One region of the Pseudarthrobacter sp. lyk4-40-TYG-27 genome, then DNA from elsewhere that is predicted to be linked to it. Evidence: riboswitches for the same ligand, from Rfam matches in the RefSeq annotation. Region 1 holds a riboswitch; each other region holds the start of a gene.
What was found. Region 1 has a riboswitch for cyclic di-AMP ahead of QRM96_RS03740 (C40 family peptidase). Riboswitches for the same ligand answer to the same signal wherever they lie in the genome.
Positions count from the first base shown of each region.

Region 2: it holds a riboswitch for cyclic di-AMP, as region 1 does, so the genes downstream of both, QRM96_RS00785 (C40 family peptidase) here and QRM96_RS03740 (C40 family peptidase) in region 1, are expected to answer to the same signal.
Region 3: it holds a riboswitch for cyclic di-AMP, as region 1 does, so the genes downstream of both, QRM96_RS18745 (aggregation-promoting factor C-terminal-like domain-containing protein) here and QRM96_RS03740 (C40 family peptidase) in region 1, are expected to answer to the same signal.

Region 1 is NZ_JARVSH010000002.1:59,479-66,114, forward strand. Features, by position in the region: gene QRM96_RS03715 (cold-shock protein) at 91-474, shown strand; gene QRM96_RS03720 (DUF3027 domain-containing protein) at 481-984, shown strand; gene serC (phosphoserine transaminase) at 1,060-2,190, opposite strand; gene QRM96_RS03730 (iron-dependent transcriptional repressor DtxR) at 2,463-3,164, shown strand; cyclic di-AMP (ydaO/yuaA leader) riboswitch at 3,283-3,513, shown strand; gene QRM96_RS03735 (M23 family metallopeptidase) at 3,526-4,347, shown strand; cyclic di-AMP (ydaO/yuaA leader) riboswitch at 4,476-4,657, shown strand; gene QRM96_RS03740 (C40 family peptidase) at 4,728-5,405, shown strand; gene QRM96_RS03745 (NlpC/P60 family protein) at 5,568-6,335, shown strand; gene QRM96_RS03750 (HNH endonuclease) at 6,603-6,636, shown strand, end outside.
Region 2 is NZ_JARVSH010000001.1:156,317-162,952, forward strand. Features, by position in the region: gene QRM96_RS00765 (universal stress protein) at 1-10, opposite strand, end outside; gene QRM96_RS00770 (AI-2E family transporter) at 122-1,261, opposite strand; gene QRM96_RS00775 (mycothiol transferase) at 1,449-1,973, shown strand; gene QRM96_RS00780 (protein adenylyltransferase SelO) at 2,024-3,490, shown strand; gene QRM96_RS00785 (C40 family peptidase) at 3,569-4,405, opposite strand; cyclic di-AMP (ydaO/yuaA leader) riboswitch at 4,409-4,581, opposite strand; gene QRM96_RS00790 (coiled-coil domain-containing protein) at 4,835-6,148, shown strand; gene QRM96_RS00795 (TraR/DksA family transcriptional regulator) at 6,170-6,529, shown strand; gene QRM96_RS00800 (DNA alkylation repair protein) at 6,526-6,636, shown strand, end outside.
Region 3 is NZ_JARVSH010000012.1:32,020-38,655, reverse strand. Features, by position in the region: gene QRM96_RS18755 (glycosyltransferase family 39 protein) at 1-1,372, shown strand, start outside; gene QRM96_RS18750 (glycosyltransferase family 39 protein) at 1,379-3,427, shown strand; cyclic di-AMP (ydaO/yuaA leader) riboswitch at 3,573-3,733, shown strand; gene QRM96_RS18745 (aggregation-promoting factor C-terminal-like domain-containing protein) at 3,739-4,446, shown strand; gene QRM96_RS18740 (glyoxalase superfamily protein) at 4,514-4,915, opposite strand; gene upp (uracil phosphoribosyltransferase) at 4,960-5,595, opposite strand; gene QRM96_RS18730 (phosphatase PAP2 family protein) at 5,608-6,411, opposite strand; gene QRM96_RS18725 (nucleoside deaminase) at 6,467-6,636, shown strand, end outside.

The DNA of each region.
Region 1 (6,636 bases):
TGCAGGGCCATACCTTGAACCCGCACAACAATGCGGACGCGGTGGCACCTGGCCGTGTCTCATGACAGCAGAACGAAGAAGGTTGATTACGTGCCTACCGGCAAGGTCAAGTGGTATGACAAGGACAAGGGCTTTGGATTCCTCGCGGGCGAGGACGGCCAGGAGGTCTTCCTGCCCAAGTCGTCGTTGCCCGAGGGTGTAACGGAGCTCAAAGCCGGCACCCGCGTGGAGTTTGGCGTCGCTGACGGCCGCAAGGGCGCCCAGGCACTGGGCCTGCGGGTGCTGGACAAGACCCCGTCCATTGCCAAAGCAAAGCGTCCCAGCGCCAAGGACCTCGCGCCGCTGGTCCAGGACCTGGTGACCGTCCTGGACAACCTGTCCGGGACGCTGTCCAAGGGCAAGTATCCGGACGGCAACAAGGGCAAGGCAATCGCGGCCGCCCTGCGCAAGGTTGCCGACGAGCTGGACGTCTAGGCGCCGATGAACCCCCAAGCTGAACAACCGGGCGTGGCTCCACAGGAGCAAGCTGCCAAGGCTGCGCCAAAGCGCAAGGCCGGGGTTCCGGTATGGCGGACGGGCAAGCCTGACGCGTTCCTGGCAGCAGCCGTCGATGTTGCACGGGCCGCGGTTGAGGGCATCACGCCCGCTGCCACCATCGGGCCGCACCTTGGTGCCAAAAGCGAGGGCGACCGGCTGGTCACGCACTTGTTCGAGTCCCGGCTGGCCGGCTACGGCGGCTGGCAGTGGTACGCGGTGCTGACCCGCAACTCCCGCTCCAAGGTGGTTACCGTCGATGAGCTGGGCCTGCTGCCGTCCGAAGAATCGATCCTCGCCCCGGAGTGGGTGCCGTGGGCCGAACGCGTGCGCCCCGAGGACGAGCACCAGCAGGAACCCGAACAAGCCCGCCAGGAAGAGCCGTCCGCAGCGGAGCAGGCGCCCGGGGATGAAGAGGATGCCGACGACGACGCGGAGCCAAAAGACTAAGCAAGAATTTTCCGCCACACGCGAAAGGCGCCGTCCAGGGGTTATCCCGGGCGGCGCCTTTCGCGTGTGCCTGGACTACTTGCGGAGCTCGCCCACCACATAGTCGATGCTGGACAGCAGTGCCGAGACGTCGTCGGGCTCGATGGCGACGAAGGTGGCGATGCGCAGCTGGTTGCGGCCCAGCTTCCGGTAGGGCTCGGTGTCCACGATGCCGTTGGCGCGCAGGACCTTCGCCACCGTTGCCGCGTCCACCGACTCGTCAAAGTCGATGGTGGCGATGACGTTGGAGCGCTCCTCCGGGTTGGCCACAAACGGGGTGGCGAACTCCGAGGCGTCAGCCCAACTGTAGATGCGGCCGGCGGAATCGGCGGTGCGGGCAGAGGCGAAGTCCAGGCCGCCGTTGGCGTTCAGCCACTGGACCTGGGCGCCAAGGGTTACCAGGGTGGACAGCGACGGGGTGTTGTACGTCTGGTTCAGCCGTGAATTGTCGATGGCGGTCTGGAGGTCCAGGAAGTCCGGGATCCAGCGGCCGCTTGCCTTGATGGCGGCAGCGCGCTCCAGGGCGGCGGGGGAGAAGAGGCCGAGCCAAAGGCCACCGTCGGAAGCGAAATTCTTTTGCGGGGCGAAGTAGTAAACGTCGCTTTCGGCAATGTCGACGTCCAGGCCGCCGGCAGCGGAGGTTGCGTCCACCAGGACCAGGGCGTCCTTGTCGGCGCCCGGCACCCGCTTGACCGGGGCGGCGACGCCCGTGGAGGTCTCATTCTGTGGCCACGCGTAGACGTCCACGCCCGCCTCCGCCTGCGCTGCAGGACGGGTGCCCGGCTCAGACTTAATGATCGAGGACGCTTCCAGGAACGGCGCCTTGTTGGTGGCGGAGGCAAACTTGGAGCCAAACTCCCCGAAGGACAGGTGCTGCGCCTTCTTGGACACGAGGCCGAAGCTCGCGATGTCCCAGAACGCGGTCGAGCCGCCCACGCCGAGGACCACCTCGTAGCCCTCGGGAGCACGGAAGAACTGGCTGAGTCCTTCGCGTACGGAGCCCACCAGGTTCTTGACCGGAGCCTGCCGGTGGGATGTGCCGAGGATAGTCTTCGACGCAGCGGACAGGGCATCGATCTGTTCCGGCCGGACCTTTGAGGGGCCGGCCCCGAACCGCCCGTCCTGGGGCAGGAGGTTGGCGGGAATCGTGATGCTGGTGTCGCTCACAGGTGCTCCATTCGGCGGGGACGAAAGCTGTGGTCCGGGTGGTGGGTGGCCGGGAGCCGGCCATGGCTGCAGTGCAAACCTTCCCCAATTCTGCCTGAAGCGCGCAGGGTGGCGGGAGCGGGCGGCGCCAATGTCCAGCCAATGAGACGCCGCAGGCGGCAGGCCCTATTCGGACTAAATCAAAATAGGCTAAACTCTTCCCCGGACTACGTCGCGGGAAGAGGCGATACGGTGGGACAACGCAAGGTACTGCGCTCGAGGAGCTGAGCTGGATGACGGATCTGATCGACACTACGGAGATGTACCTCAGGACCATCCTGGAGCTTGAGGAAGAGAACATCGTTGCCCTCCGGGCCCGTATCGCCGAACGCCTGCGCCACTCGGGGCCTACCGTTTCCCAGACCATCGGCCGGATGGAGCGCGATGGCCTGGTCGTCGTCTCCGGTGACAGGCACCTGGAACTGACCGACACCGGCCGCAAGCGTGCCACTGAGGTCATGCGGAAGCACCGGCTGGCCGAGCGCCTGCTGGCCGACGTGATCGGATTGGACTGGGCCTATGTCCATGACGAAGCCTGCCGCTGGGAACACGTTATGAGCGAACGGGTGGAGCGGCGCATCTACGAGATGCTGGACCACCCCACGGAGTCGCCCTACGGAAACCCCATCCCCGGCCTTGCCGCCCTGGGCGGAGAGCCCGGACCCGGGTTCGGCGACGGCGCCATCAGCCTGGTGGAGGCAATGAAGGCCTACGGGCCTGAATCGGCAGTGACCATCAGCCGGCTGGCGGAACCGATCCAGGTGGAGCCGGAACTGCTGACCCAGCTCGACGAGGGCGGTATCCGGCCCGGCGCGTCTGTCTCCCTGGAACGCGTCGGTGACTACATTTCGGTACGGGTGGCGGGAATCGAGGGCGCGCTGGAGCTGCCTCCCGAGGTGGCGGCACACGTTTTCGTCGCCGTGAACCAGGCCTGACGCCGCGTTTCCATACCCCACCCGGGGGATTCCACGCAAAGATAACGGAATTGTTACCTAGGGTCTTAAGCCCCTATAGTGGAACCCAGCGTTGATACTTAAGCGTTACCTGATCCGGAGCCGAGCTCTGCCAGCGGGCCAGGTGTACGAGTCGTTACTGGCAGAGGCGGGGGAACCACAACCGGCAGCGGGGGACTGCCTTGGGGTGAAGTCCGTCAGCAGCAAGCCTCTCCAGTGAAGGATTCTTCCGGGAATACCCCTGTGTAGAAGTTTGCCCATGACGGACCGGGTCTTTGATCTCTCTGACCCGAATCCGACAGCTAACTCCGCAGGCTATTCCAGAGAGGAACCCTTCTTGACCATGCAGACCTCCCGGGGCCGCCGTCGCGCGGCGGGCCCCCCTGAGGCACCCCGGGTTGTCGAAGTAGCCGCCGCGGAGCGCCCCCGCGACCCGCAACGGGATGCGCGCCGCCGTCGGGGTCCGTTCCGGCAAATCACCGACTTTGCCGCGGCCAGCGGCATCGGCCAAAAGGCTGGCATCGCCCTCGCCGCCACCGGCCTGGTGCTCACGGTGACCATGCCCGCCACCAGCCCCGTTATGGCGACGGATGCGGCCGGAATCGCGCCCCAGGCCGCCTCCGCAGTCAGCCCCCAGCCCCAGATTTCCGCGGATGTAGGCGCCCAGATCGACTTCAGCCGCTCAGCCGTCGTAACGCAGGCGGACCCCGACGGGAAGCTGAAGCAACTGCTGAGCGCCCAGTCGGCCGGATCGGTAACGCGTGCGGCTTCCGCCGGGACCCTGGCCGCGCCGCTGGCATCCCTCGTGACCGCGTCGCCCTTCGGCTACCGGGTCAGCCCAATCACCGGCGGCACCGGAGATTTCCACCGCGGACAGGACTTCGTGGCACAGTGCGGGACGTCCGTCCTGGCAGCCGCAACAGGAACCGTGACCTTCGCCGGCTGGCACCAGTTCGGCGGTGGAAACCGGGTGGTGATCGACCATGGCAACGGCCTGGAGACCACGTACAACCACCTCTCGTCCTTCAACGTCAAGGTGGGCCAAACGGTCTCCCGCGGCGAAGTCGTGGCGTTGAGCGGGACCACCGGGGCGTCCACCGGCTGCCACCTGCACTTCGAAGTTCAGGTCAACGGCGAAGTGGTCGATCCGATGGGCTGGCTGTAACCGTTTGATTGCGCACTCCCAGATCGCCGTGACCCGCCGTGACCTGAATGTGACATTGAAGCAAAACTGCTGTACCGTCTAACTCGCGTCAACTTTTCCGAAGTTGACGCTCTTGAGTGGATTGCCTAACTCTGCCACCGCTCAAGGTCCGTTCGCATTTCATCGTCTGGCAGGGGCGGGGGAACCAATTTTGGCCTTCTGCGTTCTGGAAGGCCTTGGGGTTAAGTCATGAGCTTCCCAGGAAGCGAAGTGGCCGGGTGACTCCCATCCGAATCCGACAGCTCACCTCGCAGGCATTGGGAGAGGCTACCTTCGTGTCTTCACGCCATAATTCTGCGCGCCACCGTGCGCAAACGGTTCGCGTCAACCCCTTGGACGCCATGTCCAAGGCCGTAAGCGCCAATGCCGGGACCGTGGGCCGCCAGGCTGCCGTTGTGGCAGCGGCTTCAGGCCTCATCCTGAGCATGGGCCTGCCGGCCAACGCCGCGGACACCACTGCCGGCATCTCGGCCTCCACGGAGTCCGGTTCCGCGCAGACCGCCCTTGCTGTCACCGCGGCCCCCACGGCCACCGTTTCCTTCGAGCGTCCGGCGGTCAAGACCACCGCCGCCCCGAAGGTGGAAACCGTGCGCACCCAGTCCACCGCGTCCGCGGACCGCACCGCCACCACTGCCGGCCAGGAGGCGTCCAAGGCCGGACAGGCAGTAGAAGCCGTTTCGTCCGCAGCCACCTCGGGTATCGCCGCGATCGCCTACACCGGCATCGGCCACCCCTACGTCTGGGGCGGCACCACCCCCAACGGCTGGGACTGCTCCGGCTTCGTTCAGTGGGTCTACGCGCAGGCTGGAATCAGCATTCCCCGCACGAACGCGTGGAGCATCATGACCCCCACCTCCACCCCCCAGCCGGGCGACCTCGTGGTCCAGAACGGCGGCGCACACGTCGGCATCTACGTCGGCAACGGCATGATGATCAGCGCGCTCAACCCGTCGCAGGGAACCATGCTCCACTCTCCCGCAGCCACCGGTACTTCCACGTACTACCACCTGAACAAGTAGTTCTTGGGCTCCACGCTCCAAGGGCTATTTCTTTGCCCAAAGCTTTTTCGCTAGAAACCAACATCCCCGTTCGGGACGCGCCGGCGTACCCCCAAGATGCCGGCGCATCCAACCCCCTCGGACAGGCCACCGCGGTCCAGAGGAAAACGAAAGAGAGAACTGATGACGACTCGTGCTACCGCACGGCACCGCGCCGAGGTCACCAAAACCAACTCGATCGCGATCATTGCCAAGGCTGTCAGCGACAACGCCGGCGGCATGGGCCGCCAGGCTGCAGTAATCGCTGCAGCTTCCGGCCTGGTCCTGACCAGCGGCATCGCAGCCAACGCAGCCGACACCAACGTCAAGCGCGACTCGGCTCCGGCATCCGCCATGGAAGTTGAATCCGCCGTCGACGCTCCGATCTCAGCGGCTTCCACCATTGCCATCAGCTTCGAAAAGCCGGCCGTTACCACCACTCCGGCACCGGCTCCCGAGCCCGAGGTTGCGGTGCAGGAAGCCGCTCCCGCTCCCGTTGCCCAGGCCGTTGCCGCTCCCAAGGTGACTGCCAAGGTTGCAACTGCCGATGCCACGGCTGCCCCCGCCGCCCAGGTTTCCGCCAGCGGAAAGGGTGCTGCCATCCTGTCCGCTGCCTACGCCCAGCTTGGCGTACACCAGGACTGCACCATGCTGGTGACCAACGCACTGGCTGCCGTCGGCATCCACTTCCACGACTGGCCCGCCGGTTACCTGTCATTGGGTGACAGGGTGTCCGCATCCCAGGCCCAGCCCGGAGACCTCATCTACTACGCCGACGGTGGCGGAGGAATGGCCCACATCGCCGTCTACGCCGGAAACGGGATGGCCGTCCACGGCGGCTTCAACGGCAACGACACCGTTGTGTTCAGCGCCAACGTTGGCTCCGGACCGGTCTTCATCCACGTTCGGTAACCACTGCCGCCCGCCGCACGCGGCGCCGCATAAGATGTGCCCGGAAGGACCCCTGCCCTTGAGGCGGGGGTCTTTTCCCATTTAACTCCCGCCATTCTGCGTGCATCCCGGCTCCCGCCACCGGGGTGGGATCCGGCCTCCGCGTATACCGATTACCTGATATTGCAATTCTCTGTTTACTCTTGTGATGTCGATCCATAGCCCGGACATGCCGAGGGCAGCCGGCCCTCGTGCCCCTGACGGGTGCGGCCGTGAAGAGGTACGTGCATGCGCACTCTCGTTCTGAATGCTGGATATGAAC
Region 2 (6,636 bases), on a different contig from region 1:
GGGATGACATGGCCGCACTTCCTGCTTGTCGTGAAAGGGTCTTCCTGCCCTTCAAGACTGGCCCCCGCCCCACCGGCACTCTAGGGCCTAAAGTCACCGAAGCAGGCGTGCAGGAGGGCCGCTAGGCCGAAGGTGCCGGTGGATCGCCGGCCGTTGCTTCGCGTCCGGACAGCGTCCTGTAGATGGTCCATCCGACGGCGGCCAGCGGGACTGCGAGCAGCGCCCCGACCACGCCGGCCAAGGTGGCCCCGGCCGTCAGCGCCAGGATGATGACCAGCCCGTGGATCCGCAGGACCCGGCCCATGAAGACAGGCTGCAGGATGTGGTGTTCGAACTGGTTGGCAGCCACCAGGATGATCAGCACGATGAGCGCCGGTACCGGCCCGTTTTCCACCAGGGCTACCAGTACGGCGAGGCTGCCGGCGGTGGTTGCCCCGATGATCGGAATGAACCCGCCCAGGAAGACCACGGCGGCCAGCGGCACGGCCAGGGGGACCCGAAGGATGAGCAGCCCCACCAGCACCAGGATCGCATCGATCGCGGCAATGATGAGGGTGCCCCGGACGTAGCCGCCGAGCACCAGGAGGCTGCGTTCCGCGGCCAACTGCGCTTTTCCTTGATGGTTGCCGGGAAGGAACCCGATCAGGAACGACCGGATCCTCTCGCCGTCCTTGAGGAAGAAGAAAAGGATGACGGCCGTCAGGACCGTGCCGGCAGCTATCTCCCCGGCGGTCCTGAGTCCGGTCAGCGCATCGGCTCCCAGGGTTCCGCCGGCAAGGAACTTCTGGAATTCGTTGCGGGCCGCGTCGATTTGCGCGCCGGTCAGTGCGACGGGTCCCGTGGTGATGAATTGTTGCAGTTGGCCAATCCCTGCTTCCGCCCGTGCTGCCAGAACCGGGGCCTGCTGGCGGACCAGTGCAACGATGCCGCCCACCACTCCGGCCGCGACGGCGATGATCACCAGGAAGGATGACAGCACGGCCAGCGACCGGGGGAACCCGCGGGCGGCGAGCCACCGCACGGCGGGAGCCATTGCCGACGCCAGGATCAGGGCGACCAGCACGGGTACGGTCACCAGCGGAACCCGGGTGGCGGCCACCACGGCCACCCAGGCGAGCGCCAGCAGCGAGAGCGCCTGGACGGCCCTGATGCTGGCCCTGCCCAAACCATCCGCCCAGAGCGCTGACATCCTTGCCGCGGGGGACTGGGTCCGGGACGGTTCTGCCCCGTGACTGTCCGGGGATACATTGCTGCGTTCCATCGGTTCTCCTTGCTTGCGGTCAACGCCCGGCCCACGACATGATGCACCTTGGTTACCTTGTACCCCGCGTCCCCCTCAAAGTCGAAACAAGCGCACGTGTTGGCTGGGGCCGCCTGTTCACAGGCATTATGTTTACTCAGTAACCTTATTGTTCCCCCGACCGGGCAACCCGAAAGGCGCCAGATCCATGGATTCCAAAGAATTGCTCCTCGAGTCCTTTGGCCGCCTCCCGGGCATGGTCCGGCAGGTGCTCGACGGGCTCGACGAGGAACAGCTCCAGCACCGCCCCTCCGGCCGCGGCAACTCCATCGCCTGGCTGGTGTGGCACCTGGGGAGGGTGGAGGATGCGCAGGTCGCCTCCGCCTCGGAGTTGGAACAGGTCTGGACGTCGGAAGGCTTCGTGTCGCGTTTTGGCCTCCCGCTGGCGGAAGGCGACACGGGCTATGGCCACTCCAGCGGCCAGGTGGATGCTGTCCGGGCATCCGGTGAGCTCCTGCTTGAGTACTGTGAAGCAGTCCACCGGCAGACCACGAAGGTCCTCGAAAGCCTGGAAGAACAGGACCTGGACCGCGTGGTGGACAGGCGCTGGGATCCGCCGGTGACCCTTGGGGTGCGGCTTGTCAGCATTCTGGGGGACTGCCTCCAGCATGCCGGCCAGGCGGCCTATGCCAAGGGGCTGGATGATGCAGGGGCCAGCGGCGGCAGGGCCTGAAGCTCTCCGTGCAGGAGGGGCGGGCGGCACCACGGCGATAGGGTTAACCCATGACGGCAGCAGCTGAATCCACGGTCACCTTCGACGGCCACTTCGCCCGTGAACTGGCGGAACTTGCCGTTCCCTGGCAGGCCGAGGAAGCTCCGGACCCCGAACTCCTGGTCCTGAATGAAAAGCTCGCAGCAGGCCTGGGCCTTGACCCGCGATACCTCCGCAGTCCCGAAGGGGTGCGCCTCCTCGTGGGCAACCACGTTCCCGCCGGTGCCACCCCGGTGGCGCAGGCTTACGCGGGCCACCAGTTCGGCGGCTACTCCCCATTGCTCGGCGACGGACGCGCGCTCCTGCTGGGGGAAGTCACGGACCGCGCCGGCCGCCTGCTGGACATCCACCTCAAAGGCTCGGGGCGCACCCCCTTCGCCCGCGCCGGGGACGGCCGGGCCGTCGTCGGGCCAATGCTGCGCGAGTACGTTGTCAGTGAGGCCATGCACGCCCTGGGTATTCCCACCACGCGCTCCCTCGCCGTGGTGGCGACGGGGCGGCAGGTCCGGCGCGAGGGCATGCTGCCCGGTGCTGTCCTGGCACGGGTGGCCAGCAGCCACTTGAGGGTTGGGAGTTTCCAGTACGCCCGGGCCACGGAGAACATGGACCTGCTCAAGCGGCTGGCTGACCACGCCATCAGCAGGCACTATCCGGACGCTGCCGTCGCCCCAAACCCCTATCTGGCACTGTTTGCGTCCGTCTGTTCCGCCCAGGCCGGGCTGGTGGCCCGGTGGATGCTGGCGGGATTCGTGCACGGGGTCATGAATACGGACAACATGACCATCTCAGGGGAAACCATTGATTACGGCCCGTGTGCGTTCCTGGATGCCTTCGATCCCGCCGCCGTCTTCAGTTCCATCGATGTCAGTGGCCGTTACGCCTACGCCAACCAGCCAGTCCTTGCCGAATGGAACCTTGCCCGCCTTGCCGAGGCAATGCTGCCGCTCGTTGACGAAGACGAGGACAAGGCTGTTGCTGCAGCGGTTGAGGTGCTCGGTGGATTCCGTGGACAGTACAGCACGGCGTGGACGGGCGGCATGAAAACCAAACTGGGTCTTGCCGCTGGAAACGCCAGCGACGACGCCGCGTCCAGCCTTATTGACGATGTGGTGGCCATCCTCAAGGACGGCCCGGTGGATTACACCCTGTTCTTCCGTAACCTAGGCAGGGCCGCCCGCGGCGACCTGCGCCCGGTGCGCGGCATGGTGATGGATTTGGCCGGCTTCGACGCCTGGTCGGAGCGGTGGTTGGCGCTGCAACCCGACGCAGGTCTGATGGACAGCGTCAACCCGGCGTACATTCCACGGAACCATCTGGTGGAGGAAGCCCTCGCCGCCGGCACGGAGGGAGACACTGCCCCGCTGCACCGCCTGCTTCAGGCCGTGACCGATCCTTTCACCGAGCGGGCCGGACTGGAACGCTACATGGACGGTGCCCCGGCGGACTTCGGGACCTATACGACCTTTTGCGGGACCTGATCCGACAACAACAGGAGGGTGGCAACCGGAGACCCGGCTGCCACCCTCCTGTTGGGAGCAGGCTTTACTGCGCGAAGACTAGGCGACGCGGACCACTGAGTAGCCGCTGAGCCAGCTGATGGAGTGCACCTGCGTGGTGTAGCCGTTGACGCCGCCACTCACAACCTGGCCGTTTCCGGCGTAAACGCCCACGTGGCCCGAGGTGATGATGAGGTCGCCGGGTGCCGGGCTCCCGACCACGCTGCCGTACTGGAAGAACTGCGTGGGAGCCAGGTCGCCGACGCTCTTGCCGACGGAGCGCAGGGCCTTTTCAACCATGGCGGTGCAGTCCTGGCTCACGCCGACCTGGCCGTAGGCGGAGGCCAGGATGGCAGCACCGGTCCCGCTCCCGGTGGTGGACGCCACCGGCGTTGCTGATGCGTAGGACATGTTCATGCCGGTGTTCGCCGGTGCGGTGGCGGCTGCCGCCTGGACGGGGGCCGCTGCCGGCGCCGGGGCAGGTGCTGCCACGTAGCCGGCGCCGGGGATCTGGATCTGGTCACCGGGGTAGATGATGGACGACAATCCCAGGCCGTTGGCAGCCAGGACGTCATTGAGGCTGACTCCGTACGCGGCCGAAATCGCGCCGAGGGTGTCCCCGGAAACGACGGTGTGGACGGTTGCTGCCGCGGCTGCCGGAGCAGTTGCAGGAGCTGCGGCGGCCTGGACGCTGGCCTGCTCAGTGGTGTCCGCGCCCGTCACGCCCGCATGTGCCGGGGCGCCGACGCCGAACGCGATGCCGGACGCGGCGGCAACAGCGAGGGCCGGACGGCCAAACGAACGGGCCTGTGATTTGGCCGTCATGGCGAGTCCCTCGAGCGCAATGGAGCGGGCCGGGGTCGCGCGGTGGCGGGCAGTGCTGAGATTCTTTGACACGATTGATCGCCTCTCCCATGCCTGCGGGGTGAGCTGTCGGGTTCGGGTTGGAGATACCCGGCCGAACATATCTCCGCGGTGGGCGGAGGAGCTGTCCGGCTTAACCCCAAGACCTGAAAGGCCGTGGAAACTTGGTTCCCCCGTCCCTGCCAGCATGAATGCGGTTGAATCCCGGTATCAGCGGCAGGGCTCGGCAAACTGATGGGAGTGTCCCGTTTGGGGAGGGACACCAGAAGACCATAACCCGCCGACCCTCCCATTGTCACGTTTAGATAACATGCGAGGTTCTTCTCTCGTATTCAACCAGCGATTGGATGGGTCCGATCCACCCTCGCCGGGCTCCCGCCGGTCCGGCACCGGACCAAACGGGTAACAAAGCAGGCACGGCCGCCTTTCCGCTCCGGCGTGCCGCCGGTATGCTTCGGGACTATGCCCCTGTTCGTGACCATGCCCACGTCCCCGCTGGTGGGGGGACTGCTCGCCATCGCAGTGGCAGCGGCCACGGTCCTGCCTGCCACGGCAGACGAGCCTGCACCTCCCGGTGGGTATCCGTCTTGGGCTGACGTGCAGCAGGCGCAGTCTTCCGAGGCAGCGAAAGCGGCAGAGATCACCACCATCAATGGGCTCCTGGACGGCCTCCAGACCCAGGCTGAAGCCGCCGGCAACACGGCGGTCCGGGCAGCGGCCGACTACGCCGCAGCCGACGCCGGGCTGCAAGCGGCATCGGTCAGGCTGGATACATTGTCCGCCCAGGCTGCCCGCGCCAACGACGAACTGGCCCGTCATCGCAAGGAAATCGGAGCGCTTGCCGTCCAGGCGTACAAGACGGGCGGGACCAATACCGGATTCTTCGTGGCCCTTGATGCCCTGCAGAACAACAGCGTCCAAGGGCTCAACCTCGTCCAGCTGGTGGGCGACAAGACTGCTGCTCTGGTGGAGAAAGCTGCGGCTGCCGGAAAAGTTGCCGCATCCCTGGCAGAGCAGGAAAAAGTGGCCCGCACTGAGCGGGAACGACTGTCCGGGGAAGCAAAAGCCAAACTGGACGCAGCCCGCTCCGCCCAGGACGCGCTTGCCCGGCAGGTAAATGACGAACAGCAGCACAGCACCGAACTGACCGCCCAGCTGGCCTCGCTGAAGGGAACGACGGCGGCACTTGAGGGGGAGTATCGCCAGGGCCAGGCGGCGCTGGCTGCCTATGAAGCGGCCCAGGAGGCCAAGCGCGCCGCTGCGGCGGAGCAGGCCCGCCGGCAGGCCGAAGCCGCGGCGCAGGCTGCCGCGGCCGCAGCCCGGCAGCCCAAACCCGCGGCTGCGGCTCCGGCCGGCAACGCGGCGGTACCGGCCCCGCCGGCCGACCCGGTTCCCGGCAGTCCGCCGCAGCCAGCCGTGCCCGGCCCGCCGCCCGTCGTCGTTCCCTCCGTCCCGGGCGGTGCCGTCAATGATCCTGCCGGCGCCAAGGCCTATGCCTCAGGACGCCTGGGTGCCCTCGGCTGGGGCGCCGACCAGTTCCAGTGCCTGTCCCAGCTGTGGACCAAGGAATCCGGCTGGCTGACCACGGCCACGAATGCCTCATCCGGGGCCTATGGCATAGCCCAGGCCCTGCCGCCGGGAAAGTACGCCAGCGCCGGAAGCGACTGGCTGACGAGTTACCGGACGCAGATTGACTGGGGGCTCGGCTACATCCGCGACCGCTACGGGTCCCCGTGCGGCGCCTGGAGCCATTCCGTCGCCCTGAACTGGTACTGACTGGCGCGCTAGGCTTTCCGCATGCCAGATTTCGAACGGTTCAGGGTGCTGCTCGAAGAGGAACGGGCCCGGAGGTTGGCCCTGTTGCCGGCGCTGCGGGCTGATATCGACGCGGCCAACGCGGCCCGGCAGGACTCCAACGTCGATGACGAACACGATCCCGAGGGCGCCACGATCGCCTTCGAACTGTCGCAGGCGTCGGCATTGTTGAAGCAGAGTTCAGCCGGGCTGGACCAGGTGGAGGCAGCCCTGGAGCGGCTGGCCAACGGCACATATGGAACCTGTGCGGTCTGCGGCGAGCCCATCGCGGCCGGCAGACTCGAGGCGCGGCCTTGGACCCCATTCTGTATCCTTCATGCCTCTGCGGGGCGGGGGCGGTGACCGAGGTGCCCGACGTCGCGGCTGCTGCTGAATTTATCGACCGGACCCTTCAGAACGAGGGTGCCTGGTATCGGGCCGACGAGGTGGGCTACCGGCTGGGCGGAGCC
Region 3 (6,636 bases), on a different contig from region 1:
CCGGCTGGTCCACCTGCTCGGCGCGCTGGGCGGGATCATCGTGGTGGCCGGCAGCTACGTTGCACTTTTCCAGCTGACGCCGGCCTCCGAACGGCCGTACATGGCCGGGTCCACCACCAACAGCTTCCTGGAACTGACCTTCGGCTACAACGGCCTGGCCCGCATCACCGGTTCGGGTGAAGGAATGCCCGGAGGTGGAGCCGGCGGCCCGGGCGGCGGTGCGGCGGGCGGCTTCGGCGGCGGAAATGCGGGATTCGGCGGCGCGGCCGGCCTGCTGCGGATGTTCGGGACCAGCTTCGGCGGCGAGGTGTCCTGGCTGCTGCCTGCCGCCCTGGTGCTGGTGGTGGCAGGCTTGTGGTTCACCCGCCGCGAAACGCGCACATCCCGGAGCCGCGCGGCCTTGATCCTGTGGGGCGGCTGGCTGCTGGTCACGGCGGGCGTCTTCAGCTTCATGAGCGGCATCGTCCACCCCTACTACTCGGTGGCACTGGCACCGGCCATCGCCGCGCTGGTGGGCATCGGCGCGGCGGAACTCTGGCGCGGCCGCGCGTACTGGCCGGCACGGACCACTCTTGCCGTCGTGGTCTTAGGCACCTCCATCTGGTCCTCGGTGCTGCTGGGCCGCGACGCGTCGTGGCTGCCGTGGTTGCGCATCGCCACCATCGTCCTTGGTGTCCTTGCCGCGGCCGCCATCCTCCTCCGCCTTGACGGCAAGGGCGCTGCGGGACGGTTCCGGCGCTCCGGGACGGCCGCCGTCGTCGTCCTCTCCTTGCTGGCCGGGGGCCTTGGAACGGCTGCCTGGACCTTGGCCACCGCCGCGTCCGCCCATTCGGGATCCATCCCGACGTCGGGGCCCGCAGGTTCGTCGGCGGGCGGTTTCGGCAACAGGGCTGCCGGCTTCCGGGACGACGCCGCGCTCCGTGACGACCGGACCGACGGAACGGATGCGGCAGCCGGTGCCGGCGGTTTTGATCCCGCGAACGGAGCAGGCGGCTTCACCGGGGCCCCCGGAGCCGGCGGGGCGGGTGGTCCAGGCGAAGGCACCGCCGATGCAGCCGTGACCGCACTGCTCACCGGCACCACCACGAAGTGGTCGGCGATTGTCTCCGGGGCCAGCCAGGCCGCCAGCCTGGAACTGGCCACGAACACCAGCGTCATTGCCCTGGGCGGCTGGAACGGCGGCGACCCCTATCCCACGCTCGCCGAGTTCCAGGCCATGGTGGCCAGGGGTGAGATCAGCTACTTCATCGAAGGCGGCATGGGCGGCGGCATGGGCGGCCGGGGCGGCAACTCCGAGGTGGCCGCCTGGGTGCAAGCCAACTTCCAGGCCCAAACCGTGGGTAACTCCACGGTGTACCAACTCACCAAGTAGGACCCCATGGCCAGCTCTAACTCCACTCCGGTGCAGGCTCCCTCCGCTCCCGCTGCCCCCGGCCCTGCTGCCTCCAGCCCTGCTGCCGCGGCCGGCGTGCGGCGGGAGCCCCCAGCCCTCCGGCACCGCCTGGAACTGGCAGCCGTGCTGGCAGCTACCGCCGTGCTGTACCTGTGGAACCTCGGGGCATCGGGCTGGGCCAACGCTTTCTACTCCGCCGCTGCCCAGGCCGGATCGCAGGACTGGGCGGCCTGGTTCTTCGGTTCCTCGGACGCCGCCAACTCCATCACGGTGGACAAGCCACCGGCGTCCCTGTGGATCATGGGGTTGTCGGTCCGGATTTTCGGCCTGAGCTCCTGGAGCATCCTGGTTCCTGAAGCCCTGATGGGCGTCGGCACCGCCTGGCTGCTGTACCTGGCCGTCCGGCGGGCCGCGGCACCGGCCACCGGTGACCCGCGCCTCGCCCACCGGGCAGGGCTGCTGGCCGCCGTTGCGCTGGCACTGACGCCCGTGGCCACGCTGATGTTCCGGTTCAACAACCCGGACGCCCTGCTGGTGCTGCTCATGACCGCCGCCGCCTATGCGGTGCTCCGCTCCGTGCAGGAGGACAGGCTGCGCTGGCTCCTGCTGGCAGGGGTTTTCCTGGGCTTCGGGTTCCTTGCCAAGCAGCTGCAGGTCCTGCTGGTGGTTCCCGGGTTTGCCCTCGCCTACCTGGTCGCGGCGCCCGCCAGGCTGGGCCGGCGGCTGCTGCACCTGCTCGCCGCCGGTGCCGCGATGCTTGCCGCGGCCGGCTGGTGGCTGGCCGTCGTGGAGCTCATCCCGGCTGCGGACCGTCCGTTCATTGGTGGTTCGCAGGACAATTCCATCCTGGAACTGACCCTCGGCTATAACGGCCTGGGCCGGCTGACAGGCGACGAGACAGGGAGCGTGGGCGGCGCCAACGGCTGGGGCGTTCCCGGGCTGTTGCGGATGTTCAACAGCGAATTTGGCGGCCAGATCGCGTGGCTGCTGCCCTCCGCACTGATCCTTGCTGCCGGCTTGCTGTGGGTGGGACGCCGGGCGCCGCGGACTGACGCCGTCCGGGCGTCGGTGCTCATCTGGGGTTCCTGGGTCCTGGTGACCGGCCTGGTCTTCAGCTTCATGGCGGGCATCATCCACCCCTACTACGCGGTGGCATTGGCGCCCGGGATCGCAGCCCTGGCCGGCCTGGGCCCGGTACTTCTCTGGCAGCACCGGCGGCAGGCCGCAGCGGCGGTCTTCCTGGCCGCCGCAGTGGCCGCGGCAGCCCTGATGGCATTCACCCTGCTGGGAACCACATCCGCCTACGGCCCGTGGCTGCGCTGGGTGGTGCTGGCGGCAGGCCTTGCGGCCGCAGCAGGAACAGGGTTGAACAGGTTCATCCGCCTGCGCTCCGTGCAACGGACGACGACGGCGCTCGCCATTGCGGCATCGCTCGCCGGCCCGCTGGCCTTCTCCATGTCGACGGCGGCGACGGCGCACAGCGGGGCCATTGTCAGCGCCGGACCGGCGACGTCGTTCGGCGGCCCGGGCGGGTTCGGCGGAAACCGGACCGGCGGGTTTGGCGCGGGCGGCACGTCCCGGCAGTTCAACGGCCAGGCTGGACAAGGCATGGGTGCCGGCCAGGGCGGGGCAGCGCAGGGCGGTCAGGGTGCCACCGGTGGCCGCGCCGGCGGGATGGGCGGCCTCCTGGGTGCGCCCACGCCGTCGGCCGGGCTCGTGGCCGCATTGAAGGACGGTGCCTCAAACTACACCTGGGCAGCGGCAGTAGTCGGTTCGAACAATGCCGCAGGTTACCAACTGGCCACGGAACTGCCGGTGATGGCCGTGGGCGGCTTCAACGGCACCGACCCCTCCCCCACGCTGGAACAGTTCCAAGCGCTGGTCTCCCAAGGCCGGATCCACTACTTCATTGCCGGCGGGACCATGATGTCCAGCAGCGGCTCTGACGCCTCCACCCGGATTGCACAGTGGGTGGAGTCCACGTTCCCGGCGCAAAACATTGGCGGGACCACGGTCTATATCCTGGCGGGATAACCCGGCGCCGGGGATCCGCCTGCAGCAAATCGACGCGCCATGATTCGTGACTTCCGTTACCCAAATGTGACTAATGCGCAATCTTCCTGTACCGTCGATTAGGTGCGGTCCCCGTTCGGGCCGCATATCCCGGGTTGACGCCAAGCTCTGCCGCTTCCCGGATTCCGCTTGAGCAACGGCAGAGGCGGGGGACCCACCGTCCCGGGCAATGATTGCCCTTGGGGTTAAGCCAGCACGTGTTTTTTCCGTGCGGCCGGATGCCCTCATCCGAACCCGACAGCTAACTCCGCAGGTGTGAGAGGCGATCAATCATGTCTAAATCCATGGCAAAACCATGCCTGCAAACCAAGGCAAAACATCGGGCCAAACCCCAGCCCGCCAAAAAGACCACCGTGGGCCGGCGTGTTGCGGTCCTCGCTGCATCATGCGCGGTGCTGGTTGGCGTTGGCGCGGCAGGCCAGGCGACCAACAGCATGACCCAGGCGTCGTCCACCGGGTCAAGCGCTTCCACGTCGGCGGCGGATGCCCAGATGAGCATCGAGAAGAGCGAAATCCGGTCCAACCCGGCCGCAAATCCTGCTCCTTCCGCCATCAGCGTGGCACCGCAGGCCGCGGAGCCGGCCCCCGCGCCCGCTCCCGCCGCCCCGCCGGCTGAAGCACCCGCACCTGCGCCGGCCCCCGCGCCTGAGCCTGCTCCCGCCGTCGCGGTTAACGATCCCGCGGGCGCCCAGGCCTACGCCGCCAGCCAGCTGTCCTCCTTTGGCTGGGGACCGGACCAGATGCAGTGCCTGCAGACGCTGTGGACCAAGGAATCCGATTGGACCACCACCGCCACCAACGCCAGCAGCGGCGCGTACGGCATCGTCCAGTCGCTGCCGGCGGAGAAGATGGCCAGCGCAGGCGCCGACTACCTGACCAACTACCGCACGCAGATCAACTGGGGCCTGGACTACATCAAGAAGAGCTACGCCTCGCCCTGCGGTGCGTTGAACTTCCACCTGGCACACAACTGGTACTAGGCACCACCAGCACCGGGCGCAACGCAAACCGCGGGCCGCATCATGTCGATGCGGCCCGCGGTTTGCGTTAACCGGCGCCCTGGACGTCGCCCGGCCCGGCGTTCCGCCAGGGGATGTACTGGACAGACCACTTGTTGCCGTCCGGATCGGCGAAGTACAGGAAGTGGCCCCACTGCTGTACATCCACGTCGCTGACGTCCACGCCGTTGCCCTTGAGCTGGCGGTGGGCAGCCTCGATGTCGCTGACCACCAGCTGGAGGTTGGATCCTGTGCCGGGCGGAGCGTCGGTGAGCCCTTCGCCGATGCAGATGGAGCAGGCGGAGCCGGGTGGCGTCAACTGCACGAAGCGGATCGACTCCGACGGGCGTTCGTCGTAGTCGGCGTTGAAGCCAACCTTGTTAACATAGAAATCCTTGGCGCGGTCCACATCGGATACAGGGACAAAGACGAGTTCTAGTTTCCAGTCCATCCGCACAGGCTAGCGGCGGGAACGGTTTTGAAAAAGGGTGGAACCTACCCGGCGATCCCGTACAGGCGGTCGCCGGCGTCGCCGAGGCCGGGAACAATGTAGGACTTCTCGTTGAGCTTCTCGTCGATGGAGGCCAGGACGATGTGCACGTTCGCGTCGCCCAGTTCCTCCTCCAGCTTGGCCAGGCCCTCCGGGGCTGCCAGCAGGCAGATGCAGGTGACGTCGGAGGCGCCGCGCTTGAAGAGGAACTTGATGGCCTCACGCAGGGTTCCGCCGGTGGCCAGCATCGGGTCCAGGACGAAGACCTGGCGGCCGGTGAGGTCCTCGGGGAGGCGCTCGGCATACGTGATGATGTCCAGGGTTTCCTCGTCCCGGGCCATGCCCAGGAAGCCCACCTCGGCGGTGGGCACCAGCTTGGTCATGCCTTCCAGCATGCCCAGGCCGGCGCGCAGGATGGGAACTACCAGCGGCGTGGGCTTGGTGAACGCGGTGCCGACCGTGGTGCTGACGGGCGTTTGGATGGTGACGGGCTCGGTGCGGACCTCCCGCGTGGCCTCATAGGCCAGGAGGGTCACCAGCTCCTCCGTCAGCTGGCGGAAGACCGGCGACGGCGTGTTTTTGTCCCGCAGGACGGTGAGCTTGTGGGCGACCAGGGGGTGGTCAACAACGAGAGTGCGCATCCCCTAAAACTATCATCCGGCGCTGCCTTTGCCGGGTCCGTAGTGTTCGCCGTCGTGCAGCTCCTCGGCCACCACGTCCCGGACGATGGGACGGTCGAACGACGGCGCCGCACCCACGTGTTCCCGCCTGCGGACAATGTGGAACAGCCGGTGGGCCATAATCACCACACCCACCCAGGTGAGCCCCAGCAGCCAGCCCGCCATGACATCCGTGAGCCAGTGGTGGCCCAGGAAAACCCTGCTCAAACCCATGGCGATGATGAACACCGCGCCCGCCGTGATGGCCAGGACCCGGACGCGCATGGCGTGGAACTGGAGGCAGATCAGGTACACCACCAGGCTGATCACCACGGTGGTGTTCAGGGTGTGCCCGCTCGGGAACGACGGGGAATCCTCATACGGCGGAACGGCGTCTGCGTGATCCGGGCGCGTGCGTCCCACCAGCTTCTTGCCGAAGGTGGTGGCGGTAATGGACACGGCAGCGGCTCCGCCGATCAGGACCAGCGGACGCCAGTTGCGGCTGAGGAAGGTCAGCCACGCGGTGAGGATGCTGGCCAGGATGGGCATTCCGATGCCACCGCCGATATTGGTGAACCCGGTAACGAACGCGTCGAGCCCGGGGCTGCGGAGGCTCTCGGACAGGGCCAGCGCCGGCTTGTCCAGGTTGGCCAGCCCGGCGGAGTCCACCACGTCGTCATACACCTCGGCGCCCAGCAGGGCGAGGGAGACGATGACAACACCGCCCACGAGGATGGTGAGGACCAGCGCCGCGTAGGGTTTGAACCAGGTCCCCAAGCGGTCCCGAAGCGTATCCATGGTGCCTCCCGGCATCGGTAAGTAACCTGAGTATCCCCGAAACTATCATTGAGCCATGCCGTTGCCCGAAAAGAAACACGACGCCTGGATGGGCCTTGCCATCGCGGAGGCGCACCGCGCCCTCGCCACGGAGGACGTGCCCATCGGCGCCGTGGTCATTGGGCCCGATGGCGGGGTGCTGGGTTCCGGCCGGAACCAGCGGGAGGAGCTGGGTGACCCAACAGC